DNA from 2 places in the Neisseria shayeganii genome. Region 1 is predicted to be linked to the other one. Evidence: predicted binding sites of a transcription regulator. Region 1 holds the regulator's gene; the other holds the start of a gene.
The links. Region 1 encodes FNR, which switches genes on or off when oxygen is low (the NO sensors DNR and NnrR bind a similar motif). Its sites were predicted from a motif close to TTGATNNNNATCAA; they were not measured.

Region 1 (11,538 bases):
TAACAGCGGCATGGCGTAAAACACATGCCGCAGATTGATGATGAAAGTATTGAGCGTCATCGCCAACACACCGGCCCCGCCGGCAAACATGGCCACCGAGGCATATTGCGCGGCACCGGAATACACAATCAGGCTGGAAGCCGCCGACAACCAAGCCGGCAAACCGGCGGCGCTCATCAGCACGCCGAAGGCCACTGCCGCGGGGACATAGCCCAAGGCAATCGGATAGGAATAATGCAGCGCCAGCCGCCATTTGCGGGCGCCCGACAAATGCTCCGAATCGCTCATCGCTTCACCAAAGGGAATCAACAAAAGGCGGCGATTGTAAGCAGGCGCGGTGCATTCGGCAAGCAGCAGAAAGGCTACCTGAAAGCGAAATACTTTCAGGTAGCCTGATACCGGAATCGGAGGTTTTGGCAGTGGTTGTGGTTTTAGTCCTCTTGCGCCCCGGTTTGCAGATAATTGACCAAGCCCACGGAAGCAATCAGCTCCTGCTGGGTTTCCAGCCAATCAATGCGTTCTTCGTTTTCATGCTTTTGCGCCTGCAATAGCTGGCGGGAAACATAGTCCTGCTTCGCTTCGCACTCGGCGATGGCTTCCACCAGCGCAGTGTGCTTTTCCTGCTCTTTTTGCAAATCGCAGCGGATGATTTCTTCCACATTCTCACCGATCAGCAGCTTGCCCAGCTCTTGCAGATTGGGCAGGCCTTCCAAGAGCAGAATGCGCTCGATCAGATCGTCCGCCGCCTTCATCTCGGTAATCGACTGTTTGTAGAAATAGCCGCCCAGCTCCTCAAAACCCCAGTTTTTCAGAATGCGCGCATGCAGGAAATATTGGTTGATGGTCACCAACAGCAGGCCGAGGTTGCGGTTGAGCTGGCGGATAACGTCGCGGTCGCCTTTCATGGCAATACTCCTTCAAATAGTTGGCTTACAGCTGGCTTTGCAGGTAGTTTTGCTCGCCCACCAGCTTGATCAGACGCAACTGCTGCTCCAACCAATGTGCGTGGTCTTCCTCGGTGTCTTTCAATTGGTTCACCAGCATCTCGCGGGTCACGTAGTCTTGCTGCTCTTCGCACAGCTTGATGCCTTTTTTCAGGTTGTCGCGCACTTCGTATTCGGTTTCCAAATCAAACTGCAGCATCTCGGCCACATCTTTACCTACGCGGATGGCGCTGGGTACGCACACGGGGGTGCCGCCCAACATCAGAATGCGGCGGATAAAGTTTTCGGCGTGCAGGGTTTCGTCTTCCATTTCGTGGCCGATGCGCTCGAACAGCTTGGTGTAGCCCCATTCGGCGTACATACGGGAATGGATGAAGTATTGGTCGCGGGCGGCCAATTCGCCGGCCAACATCTCGTTCATATAATCGATAACTGCTTTATTGCCTTGCATGGTTTTGCTCCTTAAGTGATGTGAGGTCGCAGAGCAACGCCCTTACGGCGGCCCGCTGTTGATGGCTGCGCATTATACGCGGCTTATTGAGAAAATTCTCATCTCCGCTTTTTAATGCGAATAATTCTTTTATAAAACAACCACCTTTCCCATATAGGTTAAAATAAAATCCTTATAAAATATAAAGGCTTAATCTGATACTGGTTTTCAATTAAATATAACAATGATTACCATCTGCCTGAATATTTACACAGCTTTACTTCAAAAAGACGAAAAAGTGACGAAAAACATTAACTTGCAGATGATAACCATTGGCGTTCCTGCTCTAGAGCAACTTCGACTAAAAACGTTACATAATAGGTTTTTTCTGGCAGCCGGAGCATGAGATGCGCGCCTATTCGCAAGACCTGCGAGATCGAGTACTGGGAGCGCTGGAGCGCGGAGAGCGCCCCAGCGCCATTGCCCGTCGTTATGAAGTCAGCCGCATGTGGGTATATCGGGTGCGTGATCGCTTCGAAAAAGAAGGCGAGCGCAGCAGCAGGCAGCAAGGCGGCAAGCGCATCTCCCGACTGGCGCCAGTAGAGGGCATGATCCGCGACTGGATCAAGGCCGATCCCGATCTGACCTTGGTGCAAATGTGCGAGCGTTTGGGCGAGCATGGCATCAGCATCAAACCCTCGGCCTTGTGGCACCAGCTCAACAAATGGCGGCTGAGCTTCAAAAAAAACGCTGCACGCCAGCGAGCAGGAACGTGAAGACGTGCAGCAGGCACGGGCGAGCTGGATACAGCAGCAGGCCCGGCTCGATGCCAGGCGCCTGGTATTTCTGGACGAGACCTGGAGCAGCACCTGCATGACGCCGCTGCGCGGGCGCGCCCCGCGCGGTCAACGCTGCGTGGCCAGCGCCCCGCATGGGCACTGGAAGACCAGCACCTTCATTGCCGCCTTGCGCTGTGATGCACTGACGGCCCCCATGGTGACCGATGGCCCCATCAATGGCGCCGTGTTTCTGGCGTGGGTCAAAACCTTTCTGTGCCCGACACTTCGCCCTAGCGACATCGTCATTGCCGACAACCTCTCCAGCCACAAAGTGGCGGGCGTGCGAGAAGCCATCGAAGGCGTGGGCGCCAGCATTCGCTATCTGCCGCCGTACTCGCCGGATTTGAACCCCATCGAGAAGCTGTTTGCCAAGTTCAAGGCGCTGCTGCGCAGGGCGGGCGAGCGCACGGTGGGTGCGCTGTGGCAGCGCATGGGGCAGCTGGTTGATTTGTTCTCGGCTCAAGAGTGTGCCAATTACTTCAAATCAGCTGGGTATGTAATGAATTAAATCGAAATTGCTCTAAGCAGACATTTTCAAGCAGCCATCAGCTGTCTCGCCTACCATAAATTCAGGCTACCTGAAATCCGTTTCAGGTAGCCTTTCTGTGAAACATATGCTTTCGCCAATCCATGCATGCGGCACAACCGGGTTTACTCTGCTTCTTCCGCTTCTTTTTGTTGCTTACAGCCGCCCACCAGTTTGCGCAAACTCTCCGGCTGCAGCAGGCAAATGTGCTTGTGCTCCACCGAAATCCAACCTTCCTGATTAAAGCGCGATAGGGTGCGGCTGACCGTTTCCAACTTCAGCCCCAAATAACTGCCGATTTCCTCGCGCGACATACGCAAAATAAAATCGTTGGCGGCAAAACCGCGCTGCTGCAACCGCTGCGATAAATTCAGCAGAAACGCCGCCAGCCGCTCTTCTGCACGCATATTGCCCAACAGCATCATCACGCCTTGGTCGCGCAGGATTTCACGGCTGATCAAGCGGTAAAAATGCGATTGCAGCGAGGGCACTGCCACGCCCAGCTCCTCCATGCGCTCGAACGGCAGCTCGCACACTTCACTGTCTTCCAAGGCCATCGCATCGCAAGTATGTTGCTTATGATAAATACCGTCCAAACCCACCAACTCACCGGACATGAAAAAACCGGTAACCTGATCGCGCCCGTCAAAACTGGCGATGGTGGTTTTCATAAAACCGGTGCGCACGGCATACAGCGAATGGAACTCATCGCCGCTGCGGAACAGATATTCGCCTTTCTTCAAACGGCGGCTTTGGCGCAACACCGAATCCAACTGGCGCATTTCCTCCGCCATCAGCCCCACCGGCAGGCAGAGCTCCTTGAGCGAACATTTGGAGCAAACATTTTTGGTATAAGTCATCGTGTGTGTGCGGCCTTATGTAAATCTATCCCACCGGATGCAGAAGGCTTGACCGATATCAATGCCCCTGCCGGCAGGCCGTTTATAGTAAGAACTTTTTGTGCAATGTGCACCCGGTTGGAAATTTTGTCTATTCTAACCATTTTTAAACACAAATCCTACCATTGATTCCGTTTATCCCTCCCCTCCTGCTCCTTAGGAGGCAACGCAATCCGACGCCGCTTAACATCATGAAACACAGCAACACCAGCCAAACCCTCGTTTTCGACCGCGAACTGATCGCCTCCCTGCCCGCCAGCGGTCCCCGTTACACTTCCTACCCCACCGCAGATCGCTTTCACACCGAGTTTGGCGAACAGGATTACCGCCAAGCCCTCCGCCAACGCAGCGACGACCCGCTCTCACTTTATCTTCACATCCCGTTTTGCAACACCATCTGCTACTACTGCGGCTGCAACAAAGTCATCACCAAAGACACCGCCCGCGCCGACCGCTATTTAGGCTACCTGAAACAAGAATTTGCCCTTCAGGCGCAAAACTGGACCGGCAAACCGCCGCTGGCCCAGCTGCACTTCGGCGGCGGCACCCCCACCTTCCTCAACGAAAACCAGCTTGCCTTCGTGTTCGACCTCATCCGCCAACACTTCACCCTGCTGCCCGAAGGCGAATACTCGATTGAAATCGACCCGCGCAAAGTGAGCCGCGAAACCGTTCTGTTTCTCGGCCGGCTCGGCTTCAACCGCATGAGCGTAGGCATTCAGGATTTCGACCCGCAGGTGCAGCAGGCCGTCAACCGCATCCAAAGCGAAGCAGAAACCCGCACCGTCATCGAAGCCGCCCGCGAAGCCGGATTCCGCTCGGTCAGCGTTGACCTGATTTACGGCCTACCGCACCAAAGCCCCGCCTCCATGCAGCAGACCCTGGATAAAGTGCTGGCGCTTGATCCGGACCGCCTGGCGGTCTATCACTACGCCCACCTGCCCCATCTCTTCAAACCCCAGCGCCGCATCGACACCGACGCCGTGCCCGACAGCAACACCAAGCTCGACATGTTGCAGCAAATCGTACAGCGGCTCGATCAGGCCGGCTACGTCTTCATCGGCATGGATCATTTTGCCAAACCCGGCGACGAGTTGGCCGTGGCCTTGCGCGAAGGCCGCCTGCAACGCAACTTCCAAGGTTATTCCACCCATGCCGATTGCGACCTGGTGGCCGTCGGCGTGTCGGCCATCGGCAAAATCGGCCGTACTTACAGCCAAAACGAACGCGAACTGGAAGCCTACTATGCCGCCCTCGATGCCGGCCGCCTGCCAATCATGCGCGGCTATGTTTTAACCGATGACGACCTGCTGCGCCGCCGCCTGATCCAAGACCTGATGTGCCGTTTCGGTCTCGAGTTTGCCGACTACACCGCCGAATGCGGCCGGCCGTTTGCCGACTACTTCGCCGCCGAAATGCCCGAATTGACCGGGATGGCGGCCAAAGGCCTGCTGGAGCTGGATGCCGAAGGCCTGCGCGTGAGCGCCAAAGGCCGCTTCCTCATCCGCAACATCGCCATGGTGTTCGACCACCACCTGCGCCACCGCACCACCGCCGCCCGTTATTCGCAAACGGTATAAACTTTCTTCTGCCGCCCGCTCTCATGCAAACAGGCTACCTGAAAACTGTTCAGGTAGCCTGAGACCTTTGCAAAACCCCCAGATGTGGATGCAGTTCAAGGCGTAGCAGCGCAGTGAGTGCAGACATATCATATAGATAGACAAGCGAGCGAGCAGCGCACAACGCAGAAATGCGCCGCAGATGGGGGTTTTGCAAAGGTCTCAGCCTGTTTCATCTTCTAATTGTTAATGCTGTTCACTCAAACCGCAATGCCGGCCAGCTGCGCGGTATCCTGCGCAATCATCAATTCTTCATTGGTCGGCACCACCATCGCCAGCGGCGCGGAGCCGCTTTGGCTGATGATGCCGCTCTGGCCGAAGCGGGCCGCCAAATTCGCCTTTTCATCCACCGTCAAGCCCATAAAGCCCAAATAGCCGATCACTTTCGCACGGATTTGGTCGGAGTTTTCGCCAATCCCGCCGGTAAACACCAAAGCGTCCAAACCGCCTGCCGCCACGCTCATGCCGGCCACATATTTGGCCAAGCGGTAGGCGAAAATTTCCAAAGCCAGTTTGGCGCCTTCATGCCCTTTCGCCGCCTCTTCTTCCAGCGTGCGGCAGTCGTTGGACAATTCGGAAATACCGAGCAGGCCGCTTTTTTTGTTCAGCAAATCGGTAACCGCCGCCATGTCCATGCCCGCATTTTCGTTTAAGAACAGAAACACAGAAGGATCGATATCGCCGCTACGCGTGCCCATGACCAAACCTTCTAAAGGCGTGAGACCCATACTGGTATCGCAGGAGCAGCCGTCGCGCACGGCGGCAATCGACGCGCCGTTGCCCAGGTGGGCGATCACCAGGCGCAAACCCTGCTCGCTGCGGCCCAGTTGGCGGGCCGCCTCTGCTGCCACAAAGCGGTAGCTGGTGCCGTGCGCGCCATAACGGCGCAAACCGTAATCGCGGTACAGCGCCCGCGGCACGGCATAGGTGTAGGCATGCTCGGGCATGCTTTGATGGAAGGCGGTATCGAATACCGCCACATGCGGCACTTGATTGAAAATGCTTTGCGCGGCGCGGATACCCAGCAGGTGGGCGGGGTTGTGCAGCGGCGCCAACATAATGCAGGCCTCAATGCCGGCAATCACTTCATCGTCAATCAAACAAGAAGCTTTAAAGCGCTCGCCGCCGTGCACCACCCGGTGCCCCACCGCGCCGATGCGGCCGTCCAAACCGCGATCTTTTAATTCGGCCATCAGGGCTGCCACAGCCCCGGTGTGCGTGGGATCGCCAGCCAGGCTGACGCTGCGCTTGCCGCCGTCTGCCTTGAATGTGATGACCGCATCCGGCAGGTTGATTTTCTCGGCCAAACAGCTGAGCAACACCTCGCCATTATGGTTGTCCAACACGGCGCCCTTCACTGAAGAGCTGCCGCAGTTTAAAACCAAAATCAGTTGTTGAGACATGACACTCCCTTCGTTACATCCATGAATTTCTGATGAAGCGGCAGAACGCAGGCCCTCTCCGCCCCAAACAATGGGAATAAAAAAAACCGGCTGTTGAAGCAGCCGGTTTTTTCTTTATTCTGGTGGAGGTAAGCGGGATCGAACCGCTGACCTCTTGCATGCCATGCAAGCGCTCTACCAACTGAGCTATACCCCCTAAATTTTGGTGGCGAATCAGGGACTCGAACCCCGGACACAAGGATTATGATTCCTCTGCTCTAACCGACTGAGCTAATTCGCCGCTCTGTTTGAAGCCGCGAATTATACGGGTTTTTAAAAACCTGTCAAACCCCGACAAGCCATTTATTTTTTGTGCGTTGATTTGTATAACAATAAAACCCCGTTCGCCTACCGAATCAACCAACATGGTTGAGACCTTGGCCAAATCTTCAGATGCGGATGCGGTTCAAAGCATAGCAGCGCCCGACACAGAAATACGACGCAGACGGGAATTGGGCAAAGGTCTCGGGCTACCTGAAACCGCCATCACGCCACAGCATACAAAGCATTCCGGCCTGTCTGCGGTTTGCAAACAGGCCGGAACGAAAACCCATCAATCGGCAAACTGTTTTTTCATCTGCTCGCGCCGCTCTTGCGCCTCCACCGACAAGGTGGCGGTCGGCCGGGCCAGCAGCCGCTTGAGGCCGATGGGCTCGCCGGTGTCTTGGCAGAAACCGTAATCGCCCTCATCAATCTGGCGCAGGGAAGCTTGAATTTTGTTCAACAGCTTGCGTTCACGGTCGCGGGTGCGCAGCTCCAGCGCATACTCTTCTTCCTGCGTGGCGCGGTCGGCAGGATCGGGCGCCGCCTCATGGTCTTGCAGATGGCCGGTGGTATCGGCTGCTTTCTGAATCAACTCCTCTTGCAGCTGCACCAGCAGATCACGGAAAAATGCGAGGTGATCGGCGTTCATGTAGTCGTCTTCCGGGCCGTTCCAGTTGAGGATGTCCTGTTCGGTCAGTTTCGCCATTGGTTTTCTCTCCTGTCGTAAAGGGGATTGGCTTATTTTGCGAAAGCGGGAATATAGCAGACGGAGCGATTATTGCAAGAGCAACAAGCTTAGCCGCGTCATCATCTGCGGCAGCCACCACACCACCCACCACCACAGCACCAACACCAGCACGCTGGCGGAAAAATCCCAACGGCCGATGCGCAAAAAGGCAAACGGACGGCACAGCGGCAAATAAATCTGCTGCAACACCGCCATCAGGGGCGAATACGGATTGGCCAGCGACAACACCATGCGCCACACCAAACCGCCCAACAGCACATAAGCCGCCGCTTTGCTCCACGCCAACACGCTGAACAACAGATGGGCCGCCAGCAACCGCGGACTGAGCGGCACCTCAGGCAGTGCCGACACGGCTATCAAGCCATAGGCGGCCAGATAGACCAGCCAAGCGCCGAACAGGCAGGCCGTGTCCCAACGGCCCAGCGGCGGCAGGATTTTGCGCAGCGGCCGCACCAGCCAGTCGGTGCTGCGGCTGCAAAACTGCGCCAAAGGATGCAAAAAATGCAGCCGGCCATATTGCAGCAAACAGCGGGCCAACAACAGCATGGCCAACGCATCGGCCACCCACAGCAACACCACGCTCAACAATGTTCTCACAGCGGCTCCTTAACAGCCAATTGCCGGCCCAATTCTTCGGAACGCGCCACACAGGCTTCCACGCCGGCCTGAATGGCCGAGGCTACCTGAAGCCGCTCGAAGGTGCTCAAGGCTTCATAAGTGGTGCCGCCTTTGGAGGTTACCTTCTGCTGCAACACAGCAAACTCCTCGCCGCTCTCCTCCGCCAAGGCCACCGCGCCTTTAAACGTCGCCAAACTCAGGCTGCGCGCCTCTGCAGCCGAAAACCCTTGCCCCTGAGCGGCTTGGGCCAAAGCATTCATCAAATAGAACACATAAGCCGGGCCGCTGCCGCTGATGCCGGTGATGCGGTGCAGGCCGTCTTCGTCGGGCAGCCAAACCGTCTGTCCGCTGGCCGCCATGATGCTTTCGGCCAAAGCACGGTCTTCCGCCGACGCATCTTCATCGGCAAACAGGCCGGACACGCCCTGCCCCACTTGTGCCGGCGTATTCGGCATCACCCGCACCAAACGGCGGGTGCCGCCCAGCCAAGCGCTCAAGGTGTCGCAACTCAAACCGGCCGCCACCGACAACACCAAAGCGCCGCCCACCGCCAGCCCGGCCACCGCCGACCGCATGTCTTGCGGCTTCACCGCCAGCACCAACACGTCTTCGCTGCCCAAGGCCGGCAAGGCCGTATCGGTGCGGATACCGTAGCGGGCGGCCAAATCGGCCAGTTTGGCGCTGTTATGGTCCACCGCGCGAATGTCGAAACCGCCGCGGCGGCACAAACCGGCGATGATGGCGGCGGCCATATTGCCGGCGCCCAGAAAATAAATGCTCATCAAAATTCCTCCTTGAGGGTGTTCAGGTAGCCTGCCGGGCGGCAAAAGGCTACCACGCCGCTGTGATGGCTGCCGCCTGCTGCAAACGCTCGGGGGTGCCGACATCCAGCCACAAACCGTTGTGCCGCTCGCCGCGCACCTGTCCCTGGCGCATGGCCTGCCGCAGCAGAGGCGCCAGTTTGGCCGCCTGCTTGGGCGGCGTTTGCGCAAACAAGGCCGGGTGGTAGATGCCGGCGCCGCTGAAGGTCAGCGCTTCGGCGTCCGCATCGGCCTCGCTGCCGACACGGCCGTTGGCGTGCAGAAAAAAATCGCCCTGCGGATTGTGGGCAGGATTGGGCACCAGCCACAAATGGGCCAGGCAGCCGGCCGGCAAACCGGCTTTGGCGCGCACGGCGTGGAAATCCAAATCGGTCAGCACATCGCCGTTGATCACCAGAAACGGGGCGTCGCCCAACAAAGGCAAAGCGGTGGCGATGCCGCCGGCGGTTTCCAGGCCCTGCTCGCCTTCCGGCGAATAGGCAATGCGCACGCCGTAGCGGCTGCCGTCACCCAAGCCGGCCTCGATTTCGTGGCCGAGCCAGGCATGGTTGATCACAATATCGCGCAAACCCGCCTCCGCCAAACGGCGCAGATGCCAGCCGATCAGTGGCTCGCGGCCGCAAGGCAGCATGGGTTTGGGCAAGGTGTCGGTGAGCGGGCGCATCCGTTCGCCGCGGCCGGCCGCCAGAATCATGACTTTCATGAATTATCCGTTTCCAATATTGAACAGGCTGCCCGAATCCTTTCAGGTAGCCTATTGTGTATGCCCAGCAGGCTACCTGAAAAGCAGCCGCCGTGTTTATGCCGCCGCCCCGCTGCGGACGGCGCGTTGCGGACGGCTGCCCCAGATAAACAGGCCCACGCCCACCCATACCCACACATAGCCGGCAAAGCGGTGCAGATCGAAGACTTCGTCAAACAGCGTCAGCCCCACGATAAACTGCAGAGTGGGCGCAATATACTGCACCATGCCCAGCGTGGACAAGCGGATGCGGCGCGCGCCGGCGGCAAACAGCAACAGCGGCCCCATGGTCACGGCACCACTGCCCACCACCAGCGCCAACGGCAGCGCAGGCAGTTGGGCGAACACCAAACCGCCCTGTTGGTGCTGCCACAGCAGATACAGCAGGGCAAACGGGAACAGCATCAGGCTTTCCAGCGCAAACCCCGTCAGCGCCGGCAAAGGCGAGAGTTTGCGGATCAGGCCGTAGCAGCCGAAACTGACCGCCAAACCCAAAGCCAGCCAAGGCATTTGACCGCCCAATGTGGCCAGCCACACCACGCCGACGGCGGCGCAGACAATGGCCAGCTGCTGGCTGCACTTGAGGGTTTCGCCCAGAAACAGGCGGCCGAGCAGCACGCTGATCAGCGGGGAAATAAAATAGCCCAAGCTGGCCTGCAACACCTGATGGCGGGTAATCGCATACAGATACAGCAGCCAGTTGAAGCCGAGAATAAGGGCGCAGGCGGCAAATGCGGCCAAGGTTTGCGGCCGGGCGCAGGCGGTGCGCAATTCGCGCCCTTTGCGCCAAAGCAGTACGGCCAGCACCGCCAACACCGTGGCCCACACAATCCGCTGCGCCAGCAGCTGGTCGGCACCGATGGGTTGTTGCAGCAGGGGAATCCAATAGATGGGAAACAGGCCCCAAATCAGATAGCAGACGCAGGCGTAAATCAGGCCTTTGCGGTATTCCTTGTCCATGTGTGTGAGGTGGGTGTGGTGGTAAAAATAACCGCCCGAGGCGGATGGCAGATGCGGCTGCCTGCTTGATGTGTGATTCGTGCGCAGACGAACCGAACCACGGCCGCCGCCAGCATACCAATCGAAACAGGCTACCTGAAAACCCGAAAGCGGTTTCAGGTAGCCTGTTGTGCGGCGGCTTTAGGGCGTGCAGTCAAACAAGCTTGTGCAGCGATTTGTTGAGACAACATGCACAGATGCCGGACACTATACGGCCTACATCAGGTTCAAATCGCCCACCCGCTCGAAGATGTGCTCGCTGGCGCGACCTTCTTCGTAAAGCTTGATGCGCAGGCGCAGGTCGTTGGCGGATTCGGCCTGACGCAGCGCTTCGTCGTAATCGATTTCGCCGTTGATATACAGGCGGAACAAATCTTGGTCGAAGGTTTGCATGCCGTCGTCTTCCGCACGCTCCATCAGGTCGCGGGCTTCCATGAGCTGGTTTTTGAAAATGTGGTCCTGCATGGCGGGGGTGTTGATCAGCAAGTCCACGATTGCGGTACGGCCTTTGCCGCCCTTTTTCAACACCAAACGCTGGCCGATGATGCCCACCAAATTCAATGCCAAGTCCATCAGAATCTGCGGATGACGCTCTTCGGGATAGAGGTTCATGATCCGCTCAACGGTTTGGCTGGCATTGGTGGCGT
Region 2 (11,538 bases), 810 kb from region 1:
TTCGCACTTCTGATACCTCCAGCACACCTTACGATGCACCTTCTCAGGCCTACAGAACGCTCCCCTACCATGCGCGCTTCATTAAATAAACTCCACTTTAATAAATGCTTTCCGTCGCTTCGCTCCGGCAAGCTATCTGAATTCATTTAATGAAGCGCGCATCCGCAGCTTCGGTTACAGATTTGAGCCCCGTTACATCTTCCGCGCAGGACGACTCGACCAGTGAGCTATTACGCTTTCTTTAAATGATGGCTGCTTCTAAGCCAACATCCTGGCTGTCTGGGCCTTCCCACTTCGTTTACCACTTAATCTGTCATTTGGGACCTTAGCTGGCGGTCTGGGTTGTTTCCCTCTTGACAACGGACGTTAGCACCCGCTGTCTGTCTCCCATGATTGCACTTTCCGGTATTCTTAGTTTGCCATGGGTTGGTAAGTCGCAATGACCCCCTAGCCATAACAGTGCTTTACCCCCGGAAGTGATACATGAGGCACTACCTAAATAGTTTTCGGGGAGAACCAGCTATCTCCGAGTTTGTTTAGCCTTTCACCCCTATCCACAGCTCATCCCCGCATTTTGCAACATGCGTGGGTTCGGACCTCCAGTACCTGTTACGGCACCTTCATCCTGGCCATGGATAGATCACTCGGTTTCGGGTCTACACCCAGCAACTGATCGCCCTATTAAGACTCGGTTTCCCTGCGCCTCCCCTATCCGGTTAAGCTCGCTACTGAATGTAAGTCGTTGACCCATTATACAAAAGGTACGCAGTCACCCCATTAAGAGGCTCCCACTGTTTGTATGCATCAGGTTTCAGGTTCTATTTCACTCCCCTCCCGGGGTTCTTTTCGCCTTTCCCTCACGGTACTGGTTCACTATCGGTCGATGATGAGTATTTAGCCTTGGAGGATGGTCCCCCCATCTTCAGACAGGATTTCACGTGTCCCGCCCTACTTGTCGTATACCTAGTACCACTGCTGGAATTTCGAATACGGGGCTATCACCCACTATGGCGGACGTTTCCAAGTCCTTCTTCTATCCCAACAGCTATCGTATACAGGCTCCTCCGCGTTCGCTCGCCACTACTTGCGGAATCTCGGTTGATTTCTTTTCCTCCGGGTACTTAGATGGTTCAGTTCTCCGGGTTCGCTTCGCTTATCCTATGTATTCAGATAAGGATACCGTACAGAATACGGTGGGTTTCCCCATTCGGACATCACCGGATCATAGCTCTATTGCCAGCTCCCCGATGCTTTTCGCAGGCTTACACGTCCTTCGTCGCCTATCATCGCCAAGGCATCCACCTGATGCACTTATTCACTTGACTCTATCATTTGAAGAACCTGCTGACTTCGCTAAACCTTCCGTTGACAAGTCGGTTTAACTTAGGCTCTCTACTTTGATAAAGCTTACTGCTTGTTGTGTGTTCGTCTGTGCCTTTTGCACTCACAGACAAACGATACAATCATCACCCAAATTACTGTGGTCTCACCCTTGCCTTTGCAGGCTGCCTGAAGACAAATGAATCGCTTCGGGCGGGTAAAACCAACATTGTCTTTGTTTGTTGATTTCGGCTTTCCAATTTGTTAAAGATCAATGCAACTTTTAATCGCAAATAAAAACCAGCTCTTCAAACTCGTTTTTATTTGCCATCAGCTTTTGGTGGAGGCAAACGGGATCGAACCGATGACCCCCTGCTTGCAAAGCAGGTGCTCTACCAACTGAGCTATGCCCCCAATCTCTTGGTGGGTCTGGCAGGACTTGAACCTGCGACCCCACGCTTATCAAGCGTGTGCTCTAACCAGCTGAGCTACAAACCCAGATTACTCCAACTTCGTCGGGTTCCCCCAACCAGTTTCGCATCTCTAATTCACAGTTTACCGATAAGTGTGAATGCACCAAGCCCCGTCTTTTCTCTAGAAAGGAGGTGATCCAGCCGCAGGTTCCCCTACGGCTACCTTGTTACGACTTCACCCCAGTCATGAAGCATACCGTGGTAAGCGGGCTCCTTGCGGTTACCCTACCTACTTCTGGTATCCCCCACTCCCATGGTGTGACGGGCGGTGTGTACAAGACCCGGGAACGTATTCACCGCAGTATGCTGACCTGCGATTACTAGCGATTCCGACTTCATGCACTCGAGTTGCAGAGTGCAATCCGGACTACGATCGGTTTTTTGGGATTGGCTCCACCTCGCGGCTTGGCTACCCTCTGTACCGACCATTGTATGACGTGTGAAGCCCTGGTCATAAGGGCCATGAGGACTTGACGTCATCCCCACCTTCCTCCGGTTTGTCACCGGCAGTCTCATTAGAGTGCCCAACTAAATGATGGCAACTAATGACAAGGGTTGCGCTCGTTGCGGGACTTAACCCAACATCTCACGACACGAGCTGACGACAGCCATGCAGCACCTGTGTTACGGCTCCCGAAGGCACTCCTCCGTCTCTGGAGGATTCCGTACATGTCAAGACCAGGTAAGGTTCTTCGCGTTGCATCGAATTAATCCACATCATCCACCGCTTGTGCGGGTCCCCGTCAATTCCTTTGAGTTTTAATCTTGCGACCGTACTCCCCAGGCGGTCAATTTCACGCGTTAGCTACGCTACTAAGGTGTCATGCACCCCAACAGCTAATTGACATCGTTTAGGGCGTGGACTACCAGGGTATCTAATCCTGTTTGCTACCCACGCTTTCGAGCATGAACGTCAGTATTATCCCAGGGGGCTGCCTTCGCCATCGGTATTCCTCCACATCTCTACGCATTTCACTGCTACACGTGGAATTCTACCCCCCTCTGACATACTCTAGCCTGCCAGTTCAGAACGCAGTTCCCAGGTTGAGCCCGGGGATTTCACATCCTGCTTAACAAACCGTCTGCGCTCGCTTTACGCCCAGTAATTCCGATTAACGCTCGCACCCTACGTATTACCGCGGCTGCTGGCACGTAGTTAGCCGGTGCTTATTCTTCAGGTACCGTCATCACTCCAGGGTATTAACCCAAAGCTTTTCTTCCCTGACAAAAGTCCTTTACAACCCGAAGGCCTTCTTCAGACACGCGGCATGGCTGGATCAGGCTTGCGCCCATTGTCCAAAATTCCCCACTGCTGCCTCCCGTAGGAGTCTGGGCCGTGTCTCAGTCCCAGTGTGGCGGATCATCCTCTCAGACCCGCTACTGATCGTCGCCTTGGTAGGCCTTTACCCCACCAACTAGCTAATCAGACATCGGCCGCTCGAATAGCGCGAGGTCCGAAGATCCCCCGCTTTCCTTCTCAAAGCGTATGCGGTATTAGCCATCCTTTCGGACAGTTATCCCCCACTACTCGGTACGTTCCGATGCGTTACTCACCCGTTCGCCACTCGCCACCCAAGAAGCAAGCTTCTCTGTGCTGCCGTCCGACTTGCATGTGTAAAGCATGCCGCCAGCGTTCAATCTGAGCCAGGATCAAACTCTTATGTTCAATCTCTAACTTAATAACTTCTGGTCTGCTTCAAAGAAACCAACACAATGTAGTTAATCTACATCTTGTCTGTTTTTGTCGCAGTGTGAGGCTCAATGCACTCACACTTATCGGTAATCTGTACTGTTAAAGAGCAAAATTTTTGCTGCCGAAGCAGCGAAGAAGGCGAACTATACGCCCCCAACCAAACACAGTCAACCACAAATCACAAAAAAATCCCACCCAATCCATCACCACCATGAATAACAAGGAAATTTTATCAGACAATAAAATAACCAGCCCGCACCCAACCCCAAAATAAACCCAAATCAGACCGCCCAACCTGAATACAGGCTACCTGAATACAGGCTACCTGAAAAGTTTCAGGTAGCCTGAGCCACTTCAACTTATCTCATCTAAGCAAGCTGAGACCTTTGCAAAACCCTCAGATGTGGATACAGTTCAAGGCGTAGCAGCGCAGCGAACGCAGACATATCATCTAGATAGGCAAGTGAGCGAGCAGCGCACAACGCAGAAATGCGCCGCAGATGGGGGTTTTGCAAAGGTCTCAAGCTATACTTATCCAACTTACATGGTTATATTGCCAAGATTGATTCATTAATGTGGAGCTTGTCATGAACACACCTTTTCGAACCGTACCCACCACCCGGATGCGCCGGATGCGTAAAGACGAATTTTCCCGCCGTTTGATGCGTGAGCACTTATTGAGCACCAATGATCTGATTTATCCGGTTTTTGTTTTGGAGCAGGGGAAGCAGAATGAGGCTGTCTCCTCTATGCCGGGTATCGAAAGGCAAACTTTGGACAATCTGCTGCACCAAGCAGAAGAAGCCTGCAAGCTGGACATTCCGATGTTGGCACTTTTTCCGGCATCGGTTGCTCACAAAGACTTGCAGGCCAGCGAGGCTTTTAATCCGGAAGGCATTATTCCGCGTACGGTACGCGCTTTACGCGAACGTTTTCCCGAATTGGGCGTAATGACGGATATTGCTTTGGACCCCTATACCAGCCACGGGCAGGACGGCCTGGTTGACAATCAAGGCTATGTTTTGAATGATGAAACCATTGAAGTCCTGATCAAACAGGCACTTTGTCATGCGGAAGCCGGGGCGCAAGTGGTGGCCCCCTCGGATATGATGGACGGTCGGATCGGCGCCATCCGCGATGCGCTGGAAGAGGCCGGACATCGGCACACCCGCATCATGGCCTATTCCGCCAAATACGCTTCCGCTTTCTACGGCCCTTTCCGTGATGCGGTAGGCAGCTCGGGCAATTTGGGCAAGGCCGATAAGCAGACCTACCAGATGGATCCGGCCAACAGCGACGAAGCCTTGCATGAAATCGCTTTGGATTTACAGGAAGGGGCCGATATGGTGATGATTAAGCCGGGGATGCCGTATCTCGACATCATTCGTCGGGTAAAAGATGAATTCGGGGTACCGACTTATGCCTATCAAGTATCCGGCGAATATGCGATGTTGCAGGCCGCCATCGAAAACGGCTGGCTGGACGGCAGCAAAGTTATTTTGGAAAGCCTGCTGGCTTTTAAACGGGCGGGGGCAGACGGCATTCTGACCTATTTCGCTTTGCAAGCGGCGCGGCAATTGAAACGCTGAGCATCATCCAATGGAAAAGGCTACCTGAAAATTTTCAGGTAGCCTTGATTTCAGCCTAAAAGGCTTATCCTTCGATTCTCACCTCAACTCGACGGCCTTCGGCATTGTTGCCTTGAGCGGCAGTGGTGTCTTCCGGTTTACGCAGCTCGATGTTTTTCGGATCCACACCTTGCGCCTCTAAAAATGCCTGTACGGCTTGAGCGCGCTGCTTGGACAACTCGGCATTTAAGGCGGCATTGCCGGTGCTGTCGGTATAGCCGCTGATCACCAGTTTTTTACCGGCTTTACCGGCCTCAACCAACTCGGCGGCAACTTGGGCGGCATTGCCGGCCACTTCGCTCTTACCGGTGGCAAAATAGAAGACGGCCATACCTTTATCAAACGATACTTGCGCTTCATCCGCAGCGGGCTGGGCTTGCGAGGCTGCTACGGGAACAGCTTGAGAAGCGGCAGCTTCGGAAGCAGCAGGCGCAGAAGCAGGTTTGGTGTCTGCCGCAGCGGCGGCTTGGCCGTTATTGGATTTGCCCCATACGTAAGCAGTCAGGATGTGTACTTTGTCGTCATTCAGGAAGCCTTCCCATGCCGGCATTTGGTTGTGACGGCCGTTGGTGATAGTTTCCATGATGGCTTTCTCGCTGTTGCCCCACAGCCAAACATCATCACTCAGGTTGGGGCCGGCACCCAATACGCCCTGACCTTTGTCACCATGGCAGACGAAACAGTTGGCAGGCGGGCCGTGGAAGACAGCTTCACCGCGTTTTACGCGGGCCGGATCCAAGCTGGGATTACCGGAATTGGACAGGGACAACACATAGTGGGCGGCATTTTTCACGCCTTCCTCACCCAGTTGCGGGCCCCAGGCAGCCATGATGCCGACGCGGCCTTTGGCAATACTCTCCTTGATTTGCTCGGGAGAGCCGCCCCACAGCCAGTCGTGGTCGGTCAGATCGGGGAAGCCGCGCTGGCCCTTGGCATCGGAACCGTGACATTGGATACAGTAGGTATCAAAGAGGTGTTTGCCGATACGTTGCGCATCTTCGTCTTTGGCCACTTCTTCCACCGGCATATTGGCAAATTTCGCATAAACCGGAGCGAATTTTTCGTTGGCCGCTTTGACTTCCGACTCATACTGGCTTTGGCTGGTCCAAGCCTGGCCGCCGAAGCCCACGCCTTTGAAGTCGCCCATACCGGGATACACAATCAGATAGCCGATACTGAACAAAACGGTGAGAATGAAGAGAAAGAACCACCAACGCGGCAGCGGGTTGTTGTACTCTTCAATGCCGTCCCATTCATGGCCCATGGTTTTGACGTCTTCGCCTTTCGGCGGCGCTTTCACTTTGTTTTGTGAAAACAGCAGCCAAAACAGACCGATGAAGCTGAGGATGACAATGGCACAAATATAGTAGTGCCAGAAACTGCTGGTAAATTGAGATGTTTCCATTATTCTGCTCCGTGCCGGTTGCGGCTACCTGAAAGGCCGGAATCATCGCCAGGCGTATCTTCATCGTCAATGATGCGCTGGCCTTCGTTTTCATAATGCGGCTTGGCTTTACGGTTGAGGGTAATCCACAACACCAAAGCAAACATCAACGCAATAATCAAAGTGACCACGATGTAGATGATCTGATTCACAGCCAAAGTCAGGATAGCCATAACCCGCCTTATTTCACTTCGTTGTTTTTCAGTGCCAAGCCCAAGCCTTGCAGGTAGGCGATGACGGCATCCAGCTCAGACTTGCCTTCCACTTCGCCGGCAGCGGCGGCAATCTGCTCGTCTGTGTAGGGCACGCCCACGGTGCGCAGGGTGCGCATGTGTTGGGCCACGGTTTCGCCGTCTACGCGATTGCGCGCCAACCACGGGAAGGCAGGCATATTGGACTCCGGCACCACATCACGCGGATTCAGCAGGTGCAAACGGTGCCATTCGTCAGAATAGCGGCCGCCCACACGGGCCAGATCCGGACCGGTACGCTTGGAGCCCCATTGGAACGGGTGGTCGTAAACCGACTCGCCGCCCACCGAATAGTGGCCGTAACGCTCAGTTTCCGCACGGAACGGGCGGATCATTTGCGAGTGGCAGTTGTAGCAGCCTTCGCGGATGTACACATCGCGGCCGGCCACTTGCAGGGCGGTGTAAGGCTTCACGCCCGGAGCAGGTTCGGTTACCGATTTGGTGTAAAACAGGGGAACCACTTCGACAAGCAGACCCACGCTGATTACCAAGAAGGTAAACACGATCAGGTAACCGACTTTTTCTTCAACAAGTTGTTGTAATTTCATTTTGGTAGCCTGTGCTTTCTATCTGTTGGTATTAGTGATGCTGGTTTTGGGTCAAAACCGGGATTTCGGCATTAACAGGCTTGCCGGCGGTAATCGTGCGGTACACGTTATAGGCCATCAGCACCATGCCGGACAGATACAGCGCACCACCGACAAAGCGGATCAGGTAGAACTTCATGCTTTCCTTCACAGACTCAACGAAAGAATAAGTCAGCGTACCGTCTAGGTTCAGGTTGCCCCACATCAGGCCCTGCATCACACCGGCAATCCACATGGAAGCGATGTAGAGCACGATGCCGATGGTGCCGATCCAGAAATGCACTTCAATCAGCTTGGTGCTGTACATTTCTTTGCGGCCGAACAGGCGGGGAACCAGATAGTAGATAGAACCGATGGTGACGAAGCCCACCCAGCCCAAAGCGCCGGAGTGCACGTGGCCGACCGTCCAGTCGGTGTAGTGGCTCAAAGCGTTCACCGTTTTGATCGACATCATCGGGCCTTCGAAAGTAGACATACCGTAGAAGGACAGGGACACCACCAAGAACTTCAGAATCGGATCGGTGCGCAGTTTGTGCCACGCGCCGGACAGCGTCATGATGCCGTTGATCATGCCGCCCCAAGAGGGCGCAAACAGAATCAGCGACAACACCATGCCCAGAGACTGGGTCCAATCAGGCAGGGCGGTGTAGTGCAGGTGGTGCGGGCCGGCCCACATATAGGTGAAAATCAAAGCCCAGAAGTGCACAACGGACAAACGGTAGGAATAAACCGGACGGCCCGCTTGTTTGGGCACGAAGTAATACATCATGCCCAAGAAAGCAGCGGTCAGGAAGAAGCCCACCGCATTGTGGCCGTACCACCACTGCACCATGGCGTCGATGGCGCCGGAATACACCGGGTAAGAAGTCATGCTGAACAGGCCGGTCGGCACAGCCAAGCTGTTGACCACGTGCAGCAAGGCCACAGCCAAAATGAACGCACCGTAGAACCAGTTGGCCACATAGATGTGTTTCACCTTACGCTTGGCGATGGTGCCGAAGAACACAACCGCATAAGCCACCCACACCAAGGTAATCAGAATATCGATCGGCCAAGCCAATTCGGCATATTCCTTACCTTGGGTGTAGCCCAGCGGCAGGGTAATGGCGGCCAGCACAATCACGGCCTGCCAGCCCCAGAACGTAAACGCCGCCAGCTTGTCGCTGAACAGGCGCACATTACAAGTACGCTGCACCACATAATAAGAAGTGGCGAACAGGCCGCAACCGCCGAATGCGAAGATCACCGCATTGGTATGCAGAGGACGCAGGCGGCCGAAGTGGAACCACGGACCTACATCGGTCAAGTTGAGTTGCGGCCAATAAAGCTGCGCGGCGATAATCACGCCGACCAGCATGCCCACAATCCCCCAAACCACAGTCATGATGGCGAACTGGCGCACCACTTTGTAGTTATAAGTTTGCGTTTCCATGAGAAATCTCCATTAAAAATGGCTTTATATAACATCAATATCGGTTTGCATCGGCCAAATTTCCGCACCCATGCGTCCGATTTATCTTAAAAATTGAAACACCGCAGCCGCCGTTAAACATAGTCTTAACACAAACTGCGGGTGTTTTAACCGTGCCATTTTAAAGCAAAATACGGGCCTTAACCACAAAAACGCAGTTTACGCCCTGTTTTTTACTTTGTGCCGCGCCCGGCAGGCCGGCGAACCCGGCAAGAATATCCTTTTCCCTCCCCCGCCGCCTTGACAAACATCAAGCCGCCCCAAAATTGTAAACAACTCTTTACACGAGGCTACCTGAAACATGCCGCACTACCGCATTTCCGCCCTGCCCCTGCGCCACCTTTTCCGCGTCGAGCTCACCTTCTCCCACCAAGGCAATCAAGCACCGAAGCTCAGCCTGCCCAATTGGGTGCCCGGCAGCTATATGATCCGCGAATTCGCCCGCCATCTCACCGATCTCTCTGCCAGCTGCAACGGACAAACCGTTCCCCTGCAACAGCTCGACAAACACACTTGGCAGGCCGCCGCCAATTGCCACGGCGAATGGCAACTGGTTTACCACATCTACGCCTTCGACCTTTCCGTGCGCGGCTGCTATCTCGACCGCGAACGCGGCTTCTTCGACGGCGCCGCCCTGTTTCTGCGCCTGCACGGCAGCGAGCAACAAACCCATCGGGTAAGATTAGACTTCCCCGCCGAATGGCAAACCGCCACTTCCCTGCCCCGCCTGGACGACGGCAGCTACCACGCGCCTAACTACCGCCAACTCATCGACCACCCAGTAGAAGCCGGCTGTTTGGAAATACTCGAATTCACCGCCCGCGGCCTGCCACACCGCATCGTGCTCAGCGGCCGTTATGCCGACTTCGACCGCGACCGCCTGCTTCGAGACACCCGCGCCATTTGCGAAACCCAGCTCGACTTTTTCCCTGCTCCCGCCCCGTTTGCCGACTACACCTTTTTACTGCACGTGGGCGACAAGCTATACGGCGGCCTCGAACACGGCAGCGCCACCGCCCTGCTGGCCGACCGCCGCTGCTTGCCTGCGCACGGCTTGGGCGAACCCGACGACGGTTACACCCAATTGCTCGGCCTGATTTCGCACGAATACTTCCACGCCTGGAACGTCAAATCCATCCAGCCGGCCGCCTTTGCCGAATCCGAACTCGACCGCGAAGCCTATACCGAACAGCTGTGGGCGTTTGAAGGCATCACCTCTTATTACGACGATTTATTTCTCGTACGCAGCGGCGTGCTCAGCCCGGCAGGCTACCTGAAACTGCTGGCGCAAAACCTCACCCGCGTACAGCAAGGCCACGGCCGCCGCCTGCAAAGCCTGGCCCAATCCAGCCTCACCGCCTGGGACAAATACTACAAACCCAACGAAAACAGCCCCAACGCCATCGTCAGCTACTACCAAAAAGGCGCCCTCGCCGCCCTCTGTCTCGACCTCACCGTGCGGCAGCGCAGCCAAGGCCGACACAGCCTCGACAGCATCATGCAGGCGCTCTACCAAGACTGGCTCGACCACCGCAACCCCCTGCCCGAAGGCCGCTGGGAAAGCTTCGCCCAAGGCCTCACCGGCTTGGACCTGCAAGACTTTTTCGACCACGCCATCCGCAGCACCGCCGAGCTGCCGCTGGCCGAAAACTTGGCACACGGCGGCATCCGCCTGAGCTGGCTGCCCCTGCCCCGCAGCCACGGCGGCGGCACGGGCGACACGCCGCCGCCGGCCGCCGTCGTTCCCGACTTCGGCGCCCGCTTCAAACAAAACACCGCCGACATCACGCTCAGCCATGTTTTCAGCCACGGCAGCGCCGAACAGGCCGGTCTGGCCGCCGGCGACCGACTGATCGCCCTCAACGACTATGCCGCCGCCGACTTTGCCGCACTGTGGGCACAACAACCGGTGGGTAGCCGCATCAGCGCACACTACTTCCGCCACGGCGTGCTGCAGCAAACCGAGATTGACGTGCAGGCCGCCCAAGCCGACACCGCCTGGCTGTCGGTAGCCGATGCCGACGCGCTGGCCCGCTGGCTGCAGATGCCCGATGCTGTTCAGGTAGCCTGATCCGCCGCCATGAACAAACTCATCGCCCAACTGCCCGTTTTCATCACCCCGCCCCTGCTGTGGGCGGGCAATATGATTGTCGCCCGCGCCATCCGCGACGACATTCCGCCGCTCACACTGGCCTTCGGCCGCTGGGTGATTTCCCTCTTGATCCTGCTGCCGTTTGCCTGGGCGCTGATGCGGCGCGACCGCCTGCGCTACCGGCAGCATTACCGCCTGATCATCGGCACCGCGCTCGCGGGCATCGCCGCCTTCAACACCTTTGTTTACATCGGCCTGCACACCACCACCAGCACCAACGCCCTGCTGCTCAATTCCTGCATTCCCGTGCTGATCATGCTGCTGGGCGCCGTGTTTTACCGCCAAAACCTCAACCGCTGGCAAAGCCTTGGCCTGATATTGTCTTTGGCGGGCGTGGCCGTCATCATCCTGCGCGGCAGCTGGCACAACCTGCTCGCCCTGCGCTTTGCCGTCGGCGACGTGTGGGTGTTTGCCGCCACCGCGTGCTGGGCGGTGTACACCCTATGGATGAAACGCTTGCCGGCCGACATCCACCGCACCGGCCTCACCGCGGTGCAAATCCTCATCGGCCTCTTCGCC

Region 2: a site for FNR is predicted at 9,108-9,121, ahead of ccoN (cytochrome-c oxidase, cbb3-type subunit I). Genes of this name have one in related genera too.

The regions. Positions count from the first base shown of each region.
Region 1 is NZ_CP059567.1:1,819,336-1,830,873, forward strand. Features, by position in the region: gene H3L94_RS08775 (AzlC family ABC transporter permease) at 1-288, opposite strand, end outside; gene bfr (bacterioferritin) at 432-905, opposite strand; gene bfr (bacterioferritin) at 931-1,395, opposite strand; one part of gene H3L94_RS13065 (IS630 family transposase) at 1,782-2,114, shown strand; one part of gene H3L94_RS13065 (IS630 family transposase) at 2,116-2,721, shown strand; gene fnr (fumarate/nitrate reduction transcriptional regulator Fnr) at 2,865-3,599, opposite strand; gene hemN (oxygen-independent coproporphyrinogen III oxidase) at 3,830-5,218, shown strand; gene H3L94_RS12600 (lipoprotein signal peptidase) at 5,268-5,414, opposite strand; gene H3L94_RS08805 (acetate kinase) at 5,458-6,660, opposite strand; tRNA gene H3L94_RS08810 (tRNA-Ala) at 6,781-6,856, opposite strand; tRNA gene H3L94_RS08815 (tRNA-Met) at 6,864-6,940, opposite strand; gene dksA (RNA polymerase-binding protein DksA) at 7,253-7,669, opposite strand; gene H3L94_RS08825 (YggT family protein) at 7,739-8,308, opposite strand; gene proC (pyrroline-5-carboxylate reductase) at 8,305-9,111, opposite strand; gene murU (N-acetylmuramate alpha-1-phosphate uridylyltransferase MurU) at 9,161-9,853, opposite strand; gene rarD (EamA family transporter RarD) at 9,950-10,852, opposite strand; gene H3L94_RS08845 (PilT/PilU family type 4a pilus ATPase) at 11,108-11,538, opposite strand, start outside.
Region 2 is NZ_CP059567.1:209,126-220,663, reverse strand. Features, by position in the region: rRNA gene H3L94_RS01000 (23S ribosomal RNA) at 1-1,325, opposite strand, end outside; tRNA gene H3L94_RS00995 (tRNA-Ala) at 1,659-1,734, opposite strand; tRNA gene H3L94_RS00990 (tRNA-Ile) at 1,742-1,818, opposite strand; rRNA gene H3L94_RS00985 (16S ribosomal RNA) at 1,919-3,459, opposite strand; gene H3L94_RS12220 (lipoprotein signal peptidase) at 3,855-4,001, opposite strand; gene hemB (porphobilinogen synthase) at 4,074-5,075, shown strand; gene ccoP (cytochrome-c oxidase, cbb3-type subunit III) at 5,140-6,522, opposite strand; gene H3L94_RS00970 (hypothetical protein) at 6,519-6,731, opposite strand; gene ccoO (cytochrome-c oxidase, cbb3-type subunit II) at 6,740-7,357, opposite strand; gene ccoN (cytochrome-c oxidase, cbb3-type subunit I) at 7,389-8,828, opposite strand; gene H3L94_RS00955 (M61 family metallopeptidase) at 9,169-10,938, shown strand; gene H3L94_RS00950 (DMT family transporter) at 10,948-11,538, shown strand, end outside.